Regions from separate parts of the Isoptericola sp. NPDC057653 genome, predicted to be linked through region 2. Evidence: riboswitches for the same ligand, from Rfam matches in the RefSeq annotation. Region 2 holds a riboswitch; the other holds the start of a gene.
The links. A riboswitch is a leader RNA that binds a small molecule or an ion and turns the genes downstream of it on or off. The one in region 2 is predicted to bind S-adenosylmethionine.

Region 1: it holds a riboswitch for S-adenosylmethionine, as region 2 does, so the genes downstream of both, ACFU9A_RS04960 (aminotransferase class V-fold PLP-dependent enzyme) here and ACFU9A_RS13700 (ABC transporter substrate-binding protein) in region 2, are expected to answer to the same signal.

The regions. Positions count from the first base shown of each region.
Region 1 is NZ_JBHVHP010000001.1:1,086,797-1,094,002, reverse strand. Features, by position in the region: gene ACFU9A_RS04975 (amidase) at 1-984, shown strand, start outside; gene ACFU9A_RS04970 (hypothetical protein) at 1,085-1,741, shown strand; gene ACFU9A_RS04965 (CsbD family protein) at 1,838-2,011, shown strand; gene ACFU9A_RS04960 (aminotransferase class V-fold PLP-dependent enzyme) at 2,090-3,541, opposite strand; SAM riboswitch class IV at 3,576-3,693, opposite strand; gene ACFU9A_RS04955 (RNA polymerase sigma factor) at 3,780-4,436, shown strand; gene ACFU9A_RS04950 (protein kinase) at 4,436-5,638, shown strand; gene ACFU9A_RS04945 (hypothetical protein) at 5,764-6,336, shown strand; gene ACFU9A_RS04940 (hypothetical protein) at 6,435-7,094, shown strand; gene ACFU9A_RS04935 (OmpA family protein) at 7,099-7,206, shown strand, end outside.
Region 2 is NZ_JBHVHP010000002.1:532,938-540,143, forward strand. Features, by position in the region: gene ACFU9A_RS13680 (M20/M25/M40 family metallo-hydrolase) at 1-218, opposite strand, end outside; gene ACFU9A_RS13685 (dipeptide ABC transporter ATP-binding protein) at 215-1,957, opposite strand; gene ACFU9A_RS13690 (ABC transporter permease) at 1,954-2,862, opposite strand; gene ACFU9A_RS13695 (ABC transporter permease) at 2,859-3,899, opposite strand; gene ACFU9A_RS13700 (ABC transporter substrate-binding protein) at 3,901-5,538, opposite strand; SAM riboswitch class IV at 5,614-5,727, opposite strand; gene ACFU9A_RS13705 (DUF4395 domain-containing protein) at 5,913-6,374, opposite strand; gene ACFU9A_RS13710 (thioredoxin family protein) at 6,412-6,861, opposite strand; gene ACFU9A_RS13715 (LLM class flavin-dependent oxidoreductase) at 6,975-7,206, opposite strand, start outside.

The sequences.
Region 1 (7,206 bases), on a different contig from region 2:
GCGGCGGGCCTGCTGCCGTGCGCGGCCGGGTCGGACGGCGGCGGCTCGGTGCGCATCCCCGCGGCGGCGTGCGGCGTCGTCGGGCTCAAGCCCAGCCGCGGCCTGGTGCCGGCCGGGTCCGGGCAGGAGTCCCTGGGCGGCCTGGTCGTCAACGGCCCCCTCGCCCGCACGACGGAGGACGCCGCGCTGCTGCTCGAGGGCATGCTCACCTGGACTCCCGACGGCCGGGTCGCCCATCCGCTGACGCTGCGGGCGCCGTCCGCCCGCGCCGGCGACTACCTGGCCGCGGCGCGCCGGGGCGAGGTGGCAGGCAGCGGCGGCGAGGACGTGCGCGGGCGGTTCCGCGTCGGCGTCACGACCGACTCGGCGTGGGACGACTTCTACGCCATCACGACGTCCGACGCCGCGCGGGCCGCGCTGGACGCGGGCGTCGCCGCGCTCGCCGGGCTCGGGCACGAGATCGAGGGCCTGGCGCTCGAGCCGGACCCGGCGTACGGCCCCGCCTTCCGCACCCTGTGGATGGCGGGCGCCTCGGCCGTGCCCCTCGACGACCCCGAGCGCCTCGACCGGCTCGAGCCGCTCACCCGCTGGCTGATCGGGCGCGGTCGCGAGGTGCCCGCGCGGCAGGTCGCGGAGGCGCTGCGCGCGCTCACCGCCTTCGAGCGCCGCCTCGTGGCGCAGGTGTCGCGGTTCGACGCCGTCGTCACGCCGGCGCTCGCGCTGACGCCGCGGCCCGTCGGCTGGTTCGACGCCGAGGACCCGGAGCGCAACTTCGAGCAGCAGTGCCAGTACACGCCGTGGACGTCGATGCTCAACGTGGCGGGCCTGCCCGCGATCACCGTGCCGACCCGCTGGACCGACGACGGCCTGCCGATGGGCGTGCAGGTGATCGGCCGTCCCGGGGGCGAGCCGACCGTCCTCGCGCTCGCCGCGCAGCTCGAGGACCGGCTGCGCTGGCCGGAGCGGCGCCCGCCGGCCTGGTGACAGCCCGGTCCGCGCCCACCCCTTCCCTTCGCGCGCCGTCCGCGCTACGGTACCCCAGAGGGGTATATACCCCTCTGGGGTACACAAGGGAGTGAACGCCATGCCGGAGTCCGAAGCAGCATCGTTCGAGGCAGCACCGCAGGCAGCACGACTCGACACGACCACCGAGAGCGGCGCCCGCGGGACGCCCGCGACCACGCGCTGGTGGGTCAACGCCCTGTGGATCGTCGTGGGGATCGTCTCCGGCCTGGGCATCGTCCTCGGCCTGGGCGCCGAGGGGGAGGCGGCCGGCGGCTCCCCCGCCGAGACCACCACCGCCACCGTGCCGGCCACCGCCGTCGGCGTCGCCGCGGTCTGCTACCTCGCGGCCGCCGCCACCGGCCGCCGCTGGGTGGGCTGGGCGATGGTCCCGGTGGCCAGCGTCCTGCCGTTCCTCGAGTACGCCGGCGTGCCGCGCTGGGCGTCGTTCGGGGTCGTCGGCCTGGCCTTCCTGGTCTACGGGCTCGCCCGCCGCCGCCCGACCACCCTCGCGCAGGCCGTCGCGATGGCCGCGTACTACGGGGTCGCGATCGCCGCGGTGGCGATGCCGCCGCGCGTCGGGCTCGTCGTCGCGGCCGTGGCCCTCGCCGCGCACGTCGCGTGGGACCTGGTGCACTACCGCCGCGACGTCGTCGTGCACCGCTCCCTCGCCGTGTGGTGCATCGGGCTCGACCTCACCGTCGCCGCGCTCTGCGTGGCGTTCGCGGTCGCCGCCTGACGCCGCGGCCCACGGGCTGAGACGCCCGGGTGCGAGCGTGCGGACGGCCGCCTACGTTCGGTTCCTGAGGTTGTTCGTCCGACGGAAGGAGCCCCGATGGGACTGGGTGACAAGGCCAAGCACCTCGCCGAGGAGGCCGAGGGCAAGGTCAAGGAAGCAGCGGGCAAGCTCACCGACGACGAGAAGAAAGAGGCCGAGGGCAAGGCCCAGCAGGCCAGCGCGAACCTCAAGCAGGCGGGGGACGACGCGAAGGACGCGTTCAAGGGCTGACCGACTGCGGACGACGGGGTGCCACCAGCACGGTGGCACCCCGTCGTCGTTCCCGGGCCCTCGGCGCGCCCCGGACCGTCAGAGGTCGTCGGGCAGGCAGCCGAAGGCCTCGTCCGCGCCGAGCGCGGCGGTGGCGAGCAGCCCCTCGAGGCCGGAGCCGTCGGGCACGGGGCGCGGGTCGTCGACCACGACCCACAGGCCGTCCACCACGTCGTACTGCGCCTGCGGCCCCGCGGTGACGAGCGCGCCGACGGCGGCGACGAGCCGCTCGACCTCCTCGCCCGCGGTCCCCAGGCCCACCGACGCGCGCACGGCGCCGGCGTCGAAGCCGAGCCGCCCGAGCAGCGGGTGCGCGCAGAACCGGCCGTCGCGCACGCCGATGCCGTGCTCGGCCGACAGGTACGCGGCGACAAGGCCCGGGTCGTAGCCGGTGACGGTGAACGTCACGACGCCCACCGGGTCGACGGCGTCGTCCCACACGTGCACGACCTCGACGCGGTCGAGGGCGCCCAGCCCCTCCACGAGCCGGTGGCGCAGGGCGTCCTCGTGCTCGACGGCGGAGCGCGCGTCCAGCGCGGCGAGCTCGTCGCACGCGGCCGCGAGCGCCACCGCGCCGATGACGTTGGGCGAGCCGGCCTCGTGCCGGGCGGGGCCCTCGTGCCAGTCGGTGCTCGTGGTGCGCACGCGGCGCACGGCGCCGCCGCCCGCGAGGTAGGGAGTGCCGGCGTCGAGCCAGTCGCGCCGCCCGACCAGGGCGCCCGCGCCGAACGGGGCGTACGTCTTGTGCCCGGAGAAGGCGACGTAGTCGACGCCGGTGCCCGCGAGGGAGAAGCGGCGGTGCGGCACGAGCTGCGCGCCGTCGAGCACGACCCGCGCGCCCGCGCCGTGGGCCGCGGCGACCACGTCGGCCACCGGCAGCGCCTCGCCCGTCACGTTGGAGGCGCCGGTGAGCGCGAGGAGGGCGTAGGGGCGGCCGGTGGCGACCCCCGCGGCCAGCTCCTCCTCGATCTCCGCCAGCGTGGCCGACACGGACGGCCCGCCGGTCACGACCGTGGCGTCGGTGACGCGCTGCCAGGGCAGCAGGTTGGCGTGGTGCTCGATGTCGAGCACGAGGACGCGACCCGGCTCGCCCGTCACCGGGTCGGCGGGCACGCAGCCCGCGAGCAGGTTGAGCGAGTCGGTGGTGTTGCGGGTGACGATCGTCAGGTCGTCCTCGCGGGCGCCGACGAACGCGCCGATCGTGCGGCGGGCGGTCTCGTAGAGCGCCGTCGAGACCTGCGACAGGTAGCCGGCGCCGCGGTGCACGCTGGCGTACAGCGGCAGGACGCGCGCGACGCGGTCGGCGACGGCCTGCAGCGCGGGGGCCGACGCCGCGACGTCGAGGTTGGCGTACGGCACCCGGCGGCCGTCCACGAGCGGGACGAGCGTGTCCGCGCCGACGACGGGCAGGACGGGCGCGACGTCGTGCACGGGCGGGGCGGTGGGCGCGGCGTCCGGCAGGACGGCGGGCGCGGTGGCGAGAGTGGTCATGCGTGGTCCTCCTCGGTCGTGCCGGGGAGGTGGCTCCCCGCGCTTGCCCGCGCGCCGGACGGCGCGGGGGCCAGGTCGTCACCCGGGGCACCCCGCCGCGAGAGGAGGGTTGCCGGCCAGCGAGCCGGGGCTTCGCGCTGGCACTCATGACCTGCGGACCATCGTGCGGGGGCACCACGACCCCGTCAAGCGGGGCCCCCGGAGTTCTCACGATGCGGTCGCGTGAGAGGCTGACGGCATGCCCAGCCGGACCACCCCGCCCCCAGGCGCGCCCCCGGGGGACCTCGTCGGAGAGGTGGCCCACGCGCTCGACGCCGGCGACGCCCAGGGCGCCCGGCACGCGGCCCGCGCCGCGGCCGGCGACGAGGCGGCCGACGTGCTCGACCTGCTCGCGCACCGCGCCGCCGGCGGCTCCGCGCTCGCCACGGAGCTGCTGGTGGAGCAGCTGGACGAGTCCGGCGTCGTGCAGCGGTTCGTGCGCAGCTCGCTGCTCGACGAGGCGGCCGTCGACGACGTCGGCCAGGACGTGCTCATCTCCGTGGCCACGTCGGTCCGGTCGTTCGCGGGCGGGTCGCGGGTCACGACGTGGGTGCACGGCATCGTCCGCCACCGGGTGGTGGACCACCTGCGCCGGCAGCGGGCCACCACGACGCTGCCCGACGACGACGTCGGCCCGTCCGAGCGGATGAGCTCCCTGCTCGCGACCCGCGCCACGGTGCGCGACGCGCTCGCCGCGCTGCCCGAGCTCTACCGCGAGCCCGTCACGCTGCGGGACATCGAGGGCCTGCCGTACGCCGACGTCGCCGAGCGCCTCGGGCGCAGCGTCGGCACGGTGAAGTCCCAGATCTCCCGGGGCCGCGCCCTCGTGGCGGCGGCGCTCGGGGGCGTGCCCTGATGGCCGGGACCGGCGCGAACGAGCGGCTCCTCGGCCGGTACCGGGTGGGCGAGGTGATCGGCGCAGGGTCGTTCGCCACCGTGCACCGCGCCGTCGACGAACGGCTCGACGACGTCGTCGTGGTCAAGGTCCTCGCGGAGAACCACAGCCTGAACCCGGAGATCCGCGAGCGGTTCATCGCCGAGGGCCGCGCGCTGCGCCGGGTGGCGAGCCCGCACGTGGTGGCCGTGCACGACATCGGCGAGAGCGACCGCCAGCAGCCGTACCTGGTGCTGGAGCACGCGGACCGCGGCACGCTGGCGCAGCGCGTCGGCGCGCTGCGCGCCGACGGGTGGACCGCGACGCCGGCCGACGTGCTCGCCGTCGCCCGCGGGCTCGCCGCGGCGGTCGAGGCCGTGCACGCCGCGCAGCTCGTGCACCGCGACCTCAGCCCCGGCAACGTGCTGCTGCGCACCAGCCCGGACGGCGCCGGCGACGGCGCCGCCTCGTCCGTCGTGCGGGCCGACGAGCGGCTCGTCGTGGCCGACCTCGGCATGTGCAAGGACCTGGCGCTCAGCTCCGGGCTGACCGTCGCGGGCGGGACGGAGGGCTTCCGGCCACCCGAGCAGGACGGCCCCGGCACCGTCGACACGCGCGCCGACCTGTGGGCGATGTCCGCCCTGGTCACCTGGCTCACCGAGGGCGCCTCGCCGCCCCGCGCCCTCACGACCGCGCTGGGCCGCAGCCTCGCCGGCTCCCCCGCCAGGCGGCACCCCGACGCGGCCGCCTGGCTGGCCGACGTCGAGCGCGCCCTCGACCCGGCGCACGGCACGGGCACGGGCACGCCCGCGGGACGTGGGCGCCGCCGCCCCGCGCGCGCCGTCGTCGCCGCCGTGGCGGGTGCCGCGCTCGGTCTCGGCGCCGGCGTCGGCGGCACGCTCTGGCTGGACGACCACCCGTCGTCGGCCTCGGGCGGGGCCAGCGTGTCGATCTCCGGTCCGGCGACGGCGACCGTCGGGACGCCGGTGACGCTCACGGCGGACGTCGACGGCGCCGCGCACTGGGTCTGGACGCTCCCCAACGGCGCCTACGCGACGGACGAGGAGACCGTGGAGCTCACCGCCAACCGGGCCGGCTCCGCGGAGGTCGTGCTGGACGCCCGCGCCCCCGACGGGACGCCGATCACCGCCGTCCACCGCCTCGAGGTCGCCGCCGGGTCGTGACCCTCCGGGGCCCCGACGGCGAGGCCGGCAGGAACCGATCCGGGTCCGCGTGCAACCTTTCGTCCGTCGCCTCCGACTCACGGGTGTCAGCAGCGATCCCGCTGACCCCATCGACAGGAGACACCATGCGACACCTTCCCCGCCGACTCACGCCGATCGCCCTCGCCGGCCTGCTCGCCCTGGGTGCCTGCGCGGCCCCGGGCCCGGACGCCGGGTTCGACGACGCGGGGGCCCCGGCAACAGGCGCGCAGGCGCAGGTCAGGACGGGTTCGAAGGCCGAGCCGAAGGCGTCGGCGAAGGCGTCGGCGAAGGCGTCGGCGAAGGCGTCGGCGAAGGCGTCGGCGAAGGCGTCGGTGAAGGCGTCGGCGAAGGACGCGTCGGCGTACACGGTGCGCTACTCCGACGGCTACAAGACCGTCATCACCCTCGACCGCACGCAGGTGGAGAAGCTCACCGGCACCGACCTCGCCGCGGGCGTCGCCGGCGCGGAGCGTGCGCTCGCCGAGCGCGACACCTGGTCGGGCGCCGACACGAAGGAGCATGCCGGCGTCGTCGTCGTCGACGCCGCCGACCGCGAGTCCGACCGCATCGACCGCGTCCTCGGCACGATGGCCGACGGCCGCGACGTCGAGCTGCGGCTGTACGTCGCCCACCACCAGCACGCCCACGTCGCGCACTTCGGCGAGGACGACGACTGAGCGGCTCCCGCCCCGCGCACGCCGCGGCATGTATCCGGCCCGGCGGCCGGCACTCCCTGACAGGCACGTCCCGAACGACCTCACCGACAGGACAGATCATGCGAATCTCCCCCCTGCGACTGGCCCCCCTGGCCGTCGTGAGCCTGCTCGCCCTCGCCGCCTGCTCCCCGGGCGACGCCGCCGGGTTCGACGACGCCGGCGCCACCGCCCAGGTCACGGACGCGACGACGTCGCCCGCCGCGGACGGGGAGGACGACGCGGACCCGGCCTCGAACGACTCGACCACGGGATCGGGCGAGGGATCGGGCGGGGGCTCGGGCCGACCCGGCGTCGACTTCCCCGACCCGGACGACGTGATCGCGGACGCCACCTTCACCGTCCCGGGGACCGAGGACAAGAAGGTCCGCATCGGCGTCGAGTCCGTCGTGGTCTCCGGGCGCACGACGGAGCTGCGGCTCGTCATGACCCCTGAGTTCGACGACGGCGGCCAGCCCGCGTCGTTCTACGACGCCACCGGGGAGGCCCCCGCCCTCACCCTCATCGACCGCGAGAACCTCAAGGAGTACAGCGTGCTCGAGGCCGACGGGGGCGGCCGGTGGTACCGGTCCGACCCCGTCTTCACGACGGCTCTGCCCGGCCGGTCCGTCGGCTACCAGGCGTTCTTCGCGGCGCCCGAGGACGACATCACCGCCGTCGACGTCAAGCTCGCCGACTCGATGCCGGTGTTCGAGGACGTCCCGCTGACCTTCGAGGACTGAGCCGATGCGACCCCACCTGCGCACCCGACACCCCTGGCGCGCGCTCGCCGCGGCCGCGGCCGTCCTGACGGGCCTGGGCGCCGCCGCACCGGCCGCCGTCGCCGCCGACGAC
Region 2 (7,206 bases):
GGCTCCACGAGCTCCAGGTCCAGCCCGGACCCGTCGAGGAAGTCCGCGATCGTGGCGGCGTTGCGGGCCTCCTGCCCGCTGCCCACCGTGCCGTCGTTGACGCACGCGTTGCGGATGAGCGCCTGCAGCAGCTCGACGGTCTGGCCCGCGAGCTCCTCCTCGGTCGTCAGGGCGCGCCCGAGGCCCGCCGTCGTCGGGGTCGTCGTCGTGGTCGTCATGCCGTCTCCAGCCTCTGCACGGCCCGGCGGCCGGGGATGGCCGCGACGAGCTCTCGGGTGTAGTCCTCCTGCGGGTCCAGCAGGATCTGGTCCGCGGCGCCCGACTCGACCAGCCGGCCGCGGCTCATCACGCCGACCTGGTCCGCGACCTGTCGGACGACGGCCAGGTCGTGCGAGATGAACAGGTAGGCCAGCCCGTGCTCGCCCTGCAGGCGCACGAGCAGCTCGAGGATCTGCGCCTGCACGGACACGTCGAGCGCGGACACGGGCTCGTCGAGCACCACCAGGTCCGGCTGCAGCGCGAGGGCGCGGGCGATGGCGACGCGCTGCCGCTGGCCGCCGGACAGCTCCCGGGGGCCGCGCCGCAGGACGTCGGCCGGGAGCGCCACGTCCTCGATCAGGGCGCGCGCCCGGTCGGCCCGCTCGGCGCGGTCGCCCACGCCGTAGGCGCGCAGCGGCTCGGCCACGATCTGCTCCACCGTGAACCGCGGGTCCAGCGACGCGTACGGGCTCTGGTACACCACCTGGAACCCGCGCCGCAGCGCCCGCAGCGCCCCGCCGCGCGCCGCCGTGATGTCCTGCCCGCGGAACACGACCCGCCCGGCCGACGCCCGCTCGAGGCGCAGCGCGAGGCGCGCGGTCGTGCTCTTGCCCGAGCCCGACTCCCCCACCAGGGCGTACGTGCGCCCCCGCCCGACGGCGAGGCTCACGTCGTCGACCGCCACGAGGGTGCGCCGCTCGGCCCCGCGCGGCAGGGCGAACTCCTTGCGGACGCCGTCGAGCGCGAGGACCGGGGCGGCCGTGCCCTCGGCCGACGACACGGCGGTCCCGGCGTCGGGCCGTCCGTCGGTCGCCCGGCCCGCGCCGGCAGGCGCGGCGCCACCCCCGCCGCGGACGACCAGGCGAGAGCTCGCCAGGCTAGGGGCGGCCGCGAGGAGCGCGCGGGTGTACGGGTGCCGGGGGTCGGCCAGCAGGCGCGCGGACGGGCCCTCCTCGACCACGACCCCGCCCTCCAGCACCACGATCCGGTCCGCGCGGTCCGCGGCGACGCCCAGGTCGTGCGTGATGAGCAGCACCGCGGTGCCGGTCTCCCGCACGAGGGTGTCGAGGTGGTCGAGGATGCGCCGCTGCACGGTGACGTCCAGCGCGCTGGTCGGCTCGTCCGCGACGATCAGCCGCGGGCCGGCCGCGATGGCGATCGCGATGAGCACGCGCTGGCGCAGCCCGCCCGAGAGCTGGTGCGGGTACTGCCGGGCACGCGCCGCGGGGTCGTCGACCCCGGCCTGCCGCAGCAGTTCGACCGCCCGGACCTTGGCGTCCGCGCGCCGTGCCAGCCCGTGGATGACGAGCACCTCGGCGACCTGGTCGCCCACGCGGACCACCGGGTTGAGCGACACCGTCGGGTCCTGGGGCACCAGGCCCACGTGCCGGCCCCGGACGGCCTGCCACTCCTTCGCGGTGAGGTCCGACAGGTCGCGGCCGTCGAGCCGGATCCGCCCGCCCGTCACCTCGCCCCCGCGGGGCAGCAGGTGCAGGGCGGCGTGCGCCGTCGTGCTCTTGCCCGAGCCGGACTCGCCGACGAGCGCCACGACCTCGCCGGCCGCGACGCGAAGGTCGACGCCCCGCACGGCGGGCCGGCTGCCGCCCTCGGCGGTGCGGTAGGCGACCTCGAGGCCGCTGATCTCCAGCACCGGGGTGTCCGGGCCCGGCGGGGCGGGCTCCTGATGGATGTCGGTCACTGGTCCTCTCCCGTCTTCTCCAGCGCCCGCGACACCCGGTTGGCGGCGAGCACGACGGCCACGATGACGAGGCCGGGCAGGGTGGTGAGCCACCAGGCGGTGGCGAGGTAGTCGCGCCCGCCGGACACGAGCGCGCCCCACTCGGGTGCGGGCGGAGGCGTGCCGTACCCGAGGAAGCTGAGGGCCGAGACCGCCAGCACGGCCGTGCCGAGGTCGAGGGCGACCAGCGCGAGCACGGGCCCCGAGGAGTTGGGCAGCACGTGCCGGCCGAGCACGGCCGGCCAGCGCAGGCCCGACGCCCGCGCCGCCTCGACGTACGTCGAGGTCGACACGCGCAGCACCTCGGCACGCATGACCCGCGCGAACGTCGCCACCGAGCCGATGCCCACGGCGATCGCCACCTTGACCGGCCCGAAGCCCAGCGCCGTGATGATCGCGAGCGACAGCAGGATGCTCGGGATCGCCAGCAGCACGTCGACCAGGCGTCCGATCACGTCGTCCACCCAGCCCCGCAGGAAGCCCGCGAGCAGGCCGAGCAGCGACCCGACCACAAGGCCGACGACGACCGCGAGCGCGGTCGTGCGCAGCGTGAGGGACGCGCCGTGCACCACCCGCGCGTACACGTCGCGGCCCAGGTGGTCGGTGCCGAACCAGTGCGCGCCCGAGGGCGCCTGGAGCCGGTCGGCGGGGACGCCGCCCAGCGGGTCCTGGGCGGTGAACGCCTGTGGCACCACGGCCCAGGCGGCGACGAGCAGCAGCACGGCCACGGCGAGCACGAGCCCGGGCCGGCGCAGCAGGTGGCGGGTGGCGCGCGCCGCGCGCCGGGGGCTCCCGCCGCGCTCGGCGGCGGGCGCGGGCGCCGCGTCGGGGGCGGCCGCGGGGCGCGAGAGGGTCTGCAGGGTCATGCGGTCACCGCCCCGGTGCGCGGGGTGTCGGTCTGCTGGGGGCCGGTCCGCTGGGGGCCGGTCCGCTGGGGATCGGGTCGCCGGGCCCGGTCCCGCCGCGGGCCGCGCAGCTGGATCCGCGGGTCGAGCAGCGGGTAGGCGAGGTCGACCGCGAGGGTGACGACGACGAAGACGAGCGCCGCGAGCACGACGATCGCCAGCACCACCGGCACGTCCTGCTGGTTGACCGACTGCACGGTGAGCCGGCCGAGCCCGGCCCGGGAGAACACGGTCTCGGTGACGACGGCACCCCCGAGCAGCCCGCCGACCATCACGCCGAGCACGGTGAACGCCGGGATGGCGGCGTTGCGCAGGGCGTGCGCGAGGTGCACGCGGGCGCGGCCGGCGCCCTTCGCCCACGCCGTCTCGACGTAGGGCTCGCCGAGCGTGCCGCGCAGGGAGCGGGACAGGACCTGCGCGAGCTGCGCCCCGGCCGGGACGGCCAGGGTGACCGTGGGCAGCACGAGGCTGATCGCGCCCTCGTTGCCGATCGCCGGGAAGATCGGCACCCGGAACGAGAACCACTGCAGCAGCACCAGGCCCACGAAGAACGTGGGCAGGGCGACGCCGAGGGGCGGCAGGGCGGACAGCGCCTGCCGCAGGGGGCGCGCCCGGGGGAAGACGCTGGCCACGGCCACCGCCGTCCCGCCGACGACGGCGAGCAGCAGGGCCGCCCCGGTGAGCTTGAGGGTCTCGGGCAGGGCCTGCGCGACGAGCGACGTGGCGGACGCGCCGCTCACGTAGGAGCTGCCGAAGTCGCCGGTGAGCGCGCCCAGGAGGGCGTCGCCGTACTGCACGAGGATCGGGCGGTCGAGGCCGTACTCGGCGCGCAGGGCGGCGAGCTGGGCCGGGTCGACCTGGCTCACCTCGCCGCCCCCGGACGCCACGAGCGCGGCCGGGTCGCTCGGCAGCAGGTAGAGGACGAAGAACGCGACCGTGAAGGCGGCCCAGAGGACGAAGACCCCCTGCCCGGCGCGTTGCAGCAGGTAGCGCGTCATCTCACCCCTCCGCCCCGTCGGTCACCCACGCGTCGTAGAAGTCCAGCCGCGAGGACGCCTCGAACGTGAGCCCCTGCACGCGGTCGGCGGCGGCGATCGTGGTCGACAGCTCGTAGACGGGGATGGCGTGCCCACGCTCGATCAGGAGCCGGGACGCCTCGGCGACGAGCTTCTTCCGCTCCTCGGGGTCGGTGGCGGCGGCGGAGTCGTCGAGGAGCGTGTCGACCTCTTCGGGATCGCGCTGGTTGATGTTGCGCGCGTTCGCCGAGAAGATCGTGCGCAGCACGTCGGCGTCGGACCGCGTGAGGTTGTAGTAGTCGAAGTCGAAGTCGCCCGACTCCTTGGCGGCCTCCGACTCCGCGACGGTGACGTGCTTGAGCTGCAGGTCCACGCCGATCTGGCGCAGCTGCTGCTGCACGAGCTCGAGCGGCTCGGGCACCTGCCAGAACGTCACCGTCGTCGAGAGCTTCGTCCCGTCCTTCTCCCGGATGCCGTCGGCGCCGGTGACCCAGCCCGCGTCGTCGAGGATCTTCTTCGCGCCGTCGGGGTCGTAGGCGAGCAGGTCGTCGGCGCCCTCGAACAGCGGCGTCGAGTGGGAGAGGACGCCCGTGGCCGGCTGGTCCTGCGGCGTCAGGACGGTGTCCACGATCTGCTGCCGGTCGATCCCCTTGACGATCGCCGTCCGCACCGCCTCGTCCGCGGCCAGCGGGCTGGACTCGTTCGGGAACAGGTTGAACACGACGCCCGGGTTGGCGCGGTACTGCAGCCAGAACCCGTGGCCGTCGAACTGCGGCAGGTCGACGGCGTTGAGCGCGGCGGTGGCGTCGACCTGCCCGGACTGCAGGGAGCCGGTGCGCACGCCGGCCTCGGGGATGACCTTGAAGGTCACGGTGTCCAGGTAGGCCTCGCCGGTGTGCGCGTTCGCCTCCGAGCCCCAGGCGTAGCCCTTGACCTTCTCCAGGACGATCTCCTGGTCCTGGGTGTACGACTTCACCGCGAACGGCCCGGACCCCACGTACTTGCCGGCGCACCGGTCCTCCGCCGACAGCTTTGCCGAGGCGGGCGACAGCAGCCCGAGGGAGAACGTCGACGTGGCCTGCAGGAACTGGGCGCTGGGCTCGTCGAAGTCGACGGTCACGGTGCGCTCGTCCTCCACGGTGGTGCCCGCGTAGCCGACCAGGTACTGCGACCCGAGGGACGCGACGGCCCCCAGGTCGACGATGGCGTCGAAGTTGGTCTTGACGGCCTCGGCGTCGATGGGGGTGCCGTCGGCGAAGGTGGCGTCGTCGCGCAGGTGGAAGGTGTAGCTGGAGGCGTCGTCGTTCACCTCCCAGCTCTCGGCGAGCCACGGCAGGATCTTCCCGGACCCCGGGTCCTGCGCGGTCAGGGAGGCGACGGTCTGCCGGGCGGCGGCGATCGCGTCGTTGTTGCCCACCTGCTGCGGGTCGATGCAGTGCGAGTCGACGGTGATGGCGAACGTCAGGTCGCCACCGGCGACGGGGTCGGCGTCCGCCGACGCGCCGGCACCGGACGCGGCGTCGGCGCCGGTCGAGCAGGCGCTCAGCAGGAGCGCGGCGGCCGACGCGGTGGCGGCGAGCCCCACGGCGGGGCGGCGCAGGGTGCGGGGGGTGGTGGTCATCGCGAGCGGTTCCTCGTGGTCGTGGCGGGCCGTCCGCGTGCCCGGCGTCGCGCCGGGCACGGTCGAGGACGACCGGAGCCGTGCTTACCCCGCCGCGGGCGCGGCGTGGTCAGGTCGTTCCCGGAGCACCCCGTCACGTCGAAGGGTTGCTGGCCAGCGAGCCGGGCCTGGGTGCTGGCGCTCGTCACCTGGGCGGCAGGGAAGCCGCCGCGACCGCGGGAGTCAAGGGTTGGACGCGTCGTCTCACATCACGGACGTCGGGGTGCCCGCGCACGTGGCCCGGACGCACGACGGCCCCGCCCGTCGGGAGACGGGCGGGGCCGGGCGATGGTGGGCCGCCGGTGGGCCGGCGGTGGGCCGTGGAGCGGCCGGGCTCAGCGGGCGGCGGGCCGCAGGCGGGCGCCGAGCAGGTAGAGCTCGCACCCGAGGCAGAGCCCGACGACGGCGTTGAGGCCCGCGGCCACGAACGCGATCCCCGCGGCCCAGGGCACGGCGGCGAGGACCCCCGCGAGCCCGAGGACGACGCCGACGCCGGTCACGACCAGCCCGACGAGCTGGGCGAACCGCGGCGGCCGCGGGTCCTCCAGCTCGGCCGGCGGGGCGAGCCGCGGGCGCACGAGCGTCCGGAAGAGCCAGCCCTGCACCGTGCCCTGGGCGCCCCGGACGGCGCCCAGCAGGAACCCTGCGGCCACGACCGCGAGGAGCACGAGGCCGGCCGGCGACGCCCCCAGCAGGACGACGACGGCGAGCAGCAGCGCGGTGATGCCCGCGCCCACGCGTGGACCGCGCGGGTCGATGCCGGCCGGTGCCTGCGTGGTGGTGGTCTCGCGGGTCATCGTCGCCTCCGGGGTCCGGTCGAGGGTGGGTGCACGGTCACGCGGCGCCGGCGGGCACCGGCAGCGCGGCCTCCAGCGCGTGGCGCGCCTGGGCGGGCGACATGCCGCCGCTGCTGCGGGCAGCCTGGGCCCCGGCCGCGTCGAGCACCAGCACGGTCGGCGTCTTGAGCACGCCCAGCTCGCGCACGAGGTCGAGGTGCTCCTCGACGTCGAGCTCGTGGTGCACGACGCCGTCCTCGCGCTCGGCGAGGCCGCGGAGCACTCGGGCCGTCGCGCGGCAGGGGGCGCACACCTCGGCCGAGAGCTGGACGAAGGTCACCCGCTCCCCCAGGCGGACGCCACGGGCCGCCCAGTCCACGGCGAGGTCCCGGCGGGCCGGCGCCGGGCGCACGCGGCCCTGCCGCGAGCGCCAGACCGCGCCGAGGACGACGGTCACGACGACGAGCACGCCGAGGACGACGAGCTGGGTGATCGGCCTGTCGGTCACGGTTCTCCCTCGGGGGCGCGCGGGCGGTTCCTGGGACATCCTCCTCGCCGTTCACGATCCGGTCGACACCGTGACCGCATGCCGGACAACGCCGTCGGCCTCACGCGCGCACCTCAGGCGGGGGCCGGGACGGCGGCGTGCTCGGTCGCGGTGAAGCCCGCCGCGCGGCGCGCGTCCGCCGGTCCCCACAGGTCCGTCGCGACCTCGGCGCGCACCACCGGAGCCACCTCGGCGGCGAACCGGCGCAGCACCTCCTCCTGGTGGGACGGCTCGAGCAGGTGGTTCACGGACACCGACTGCAGCACGTGCCCGAAGGTCCCGTGGTAGTCGAGGATCTTCTCCGCC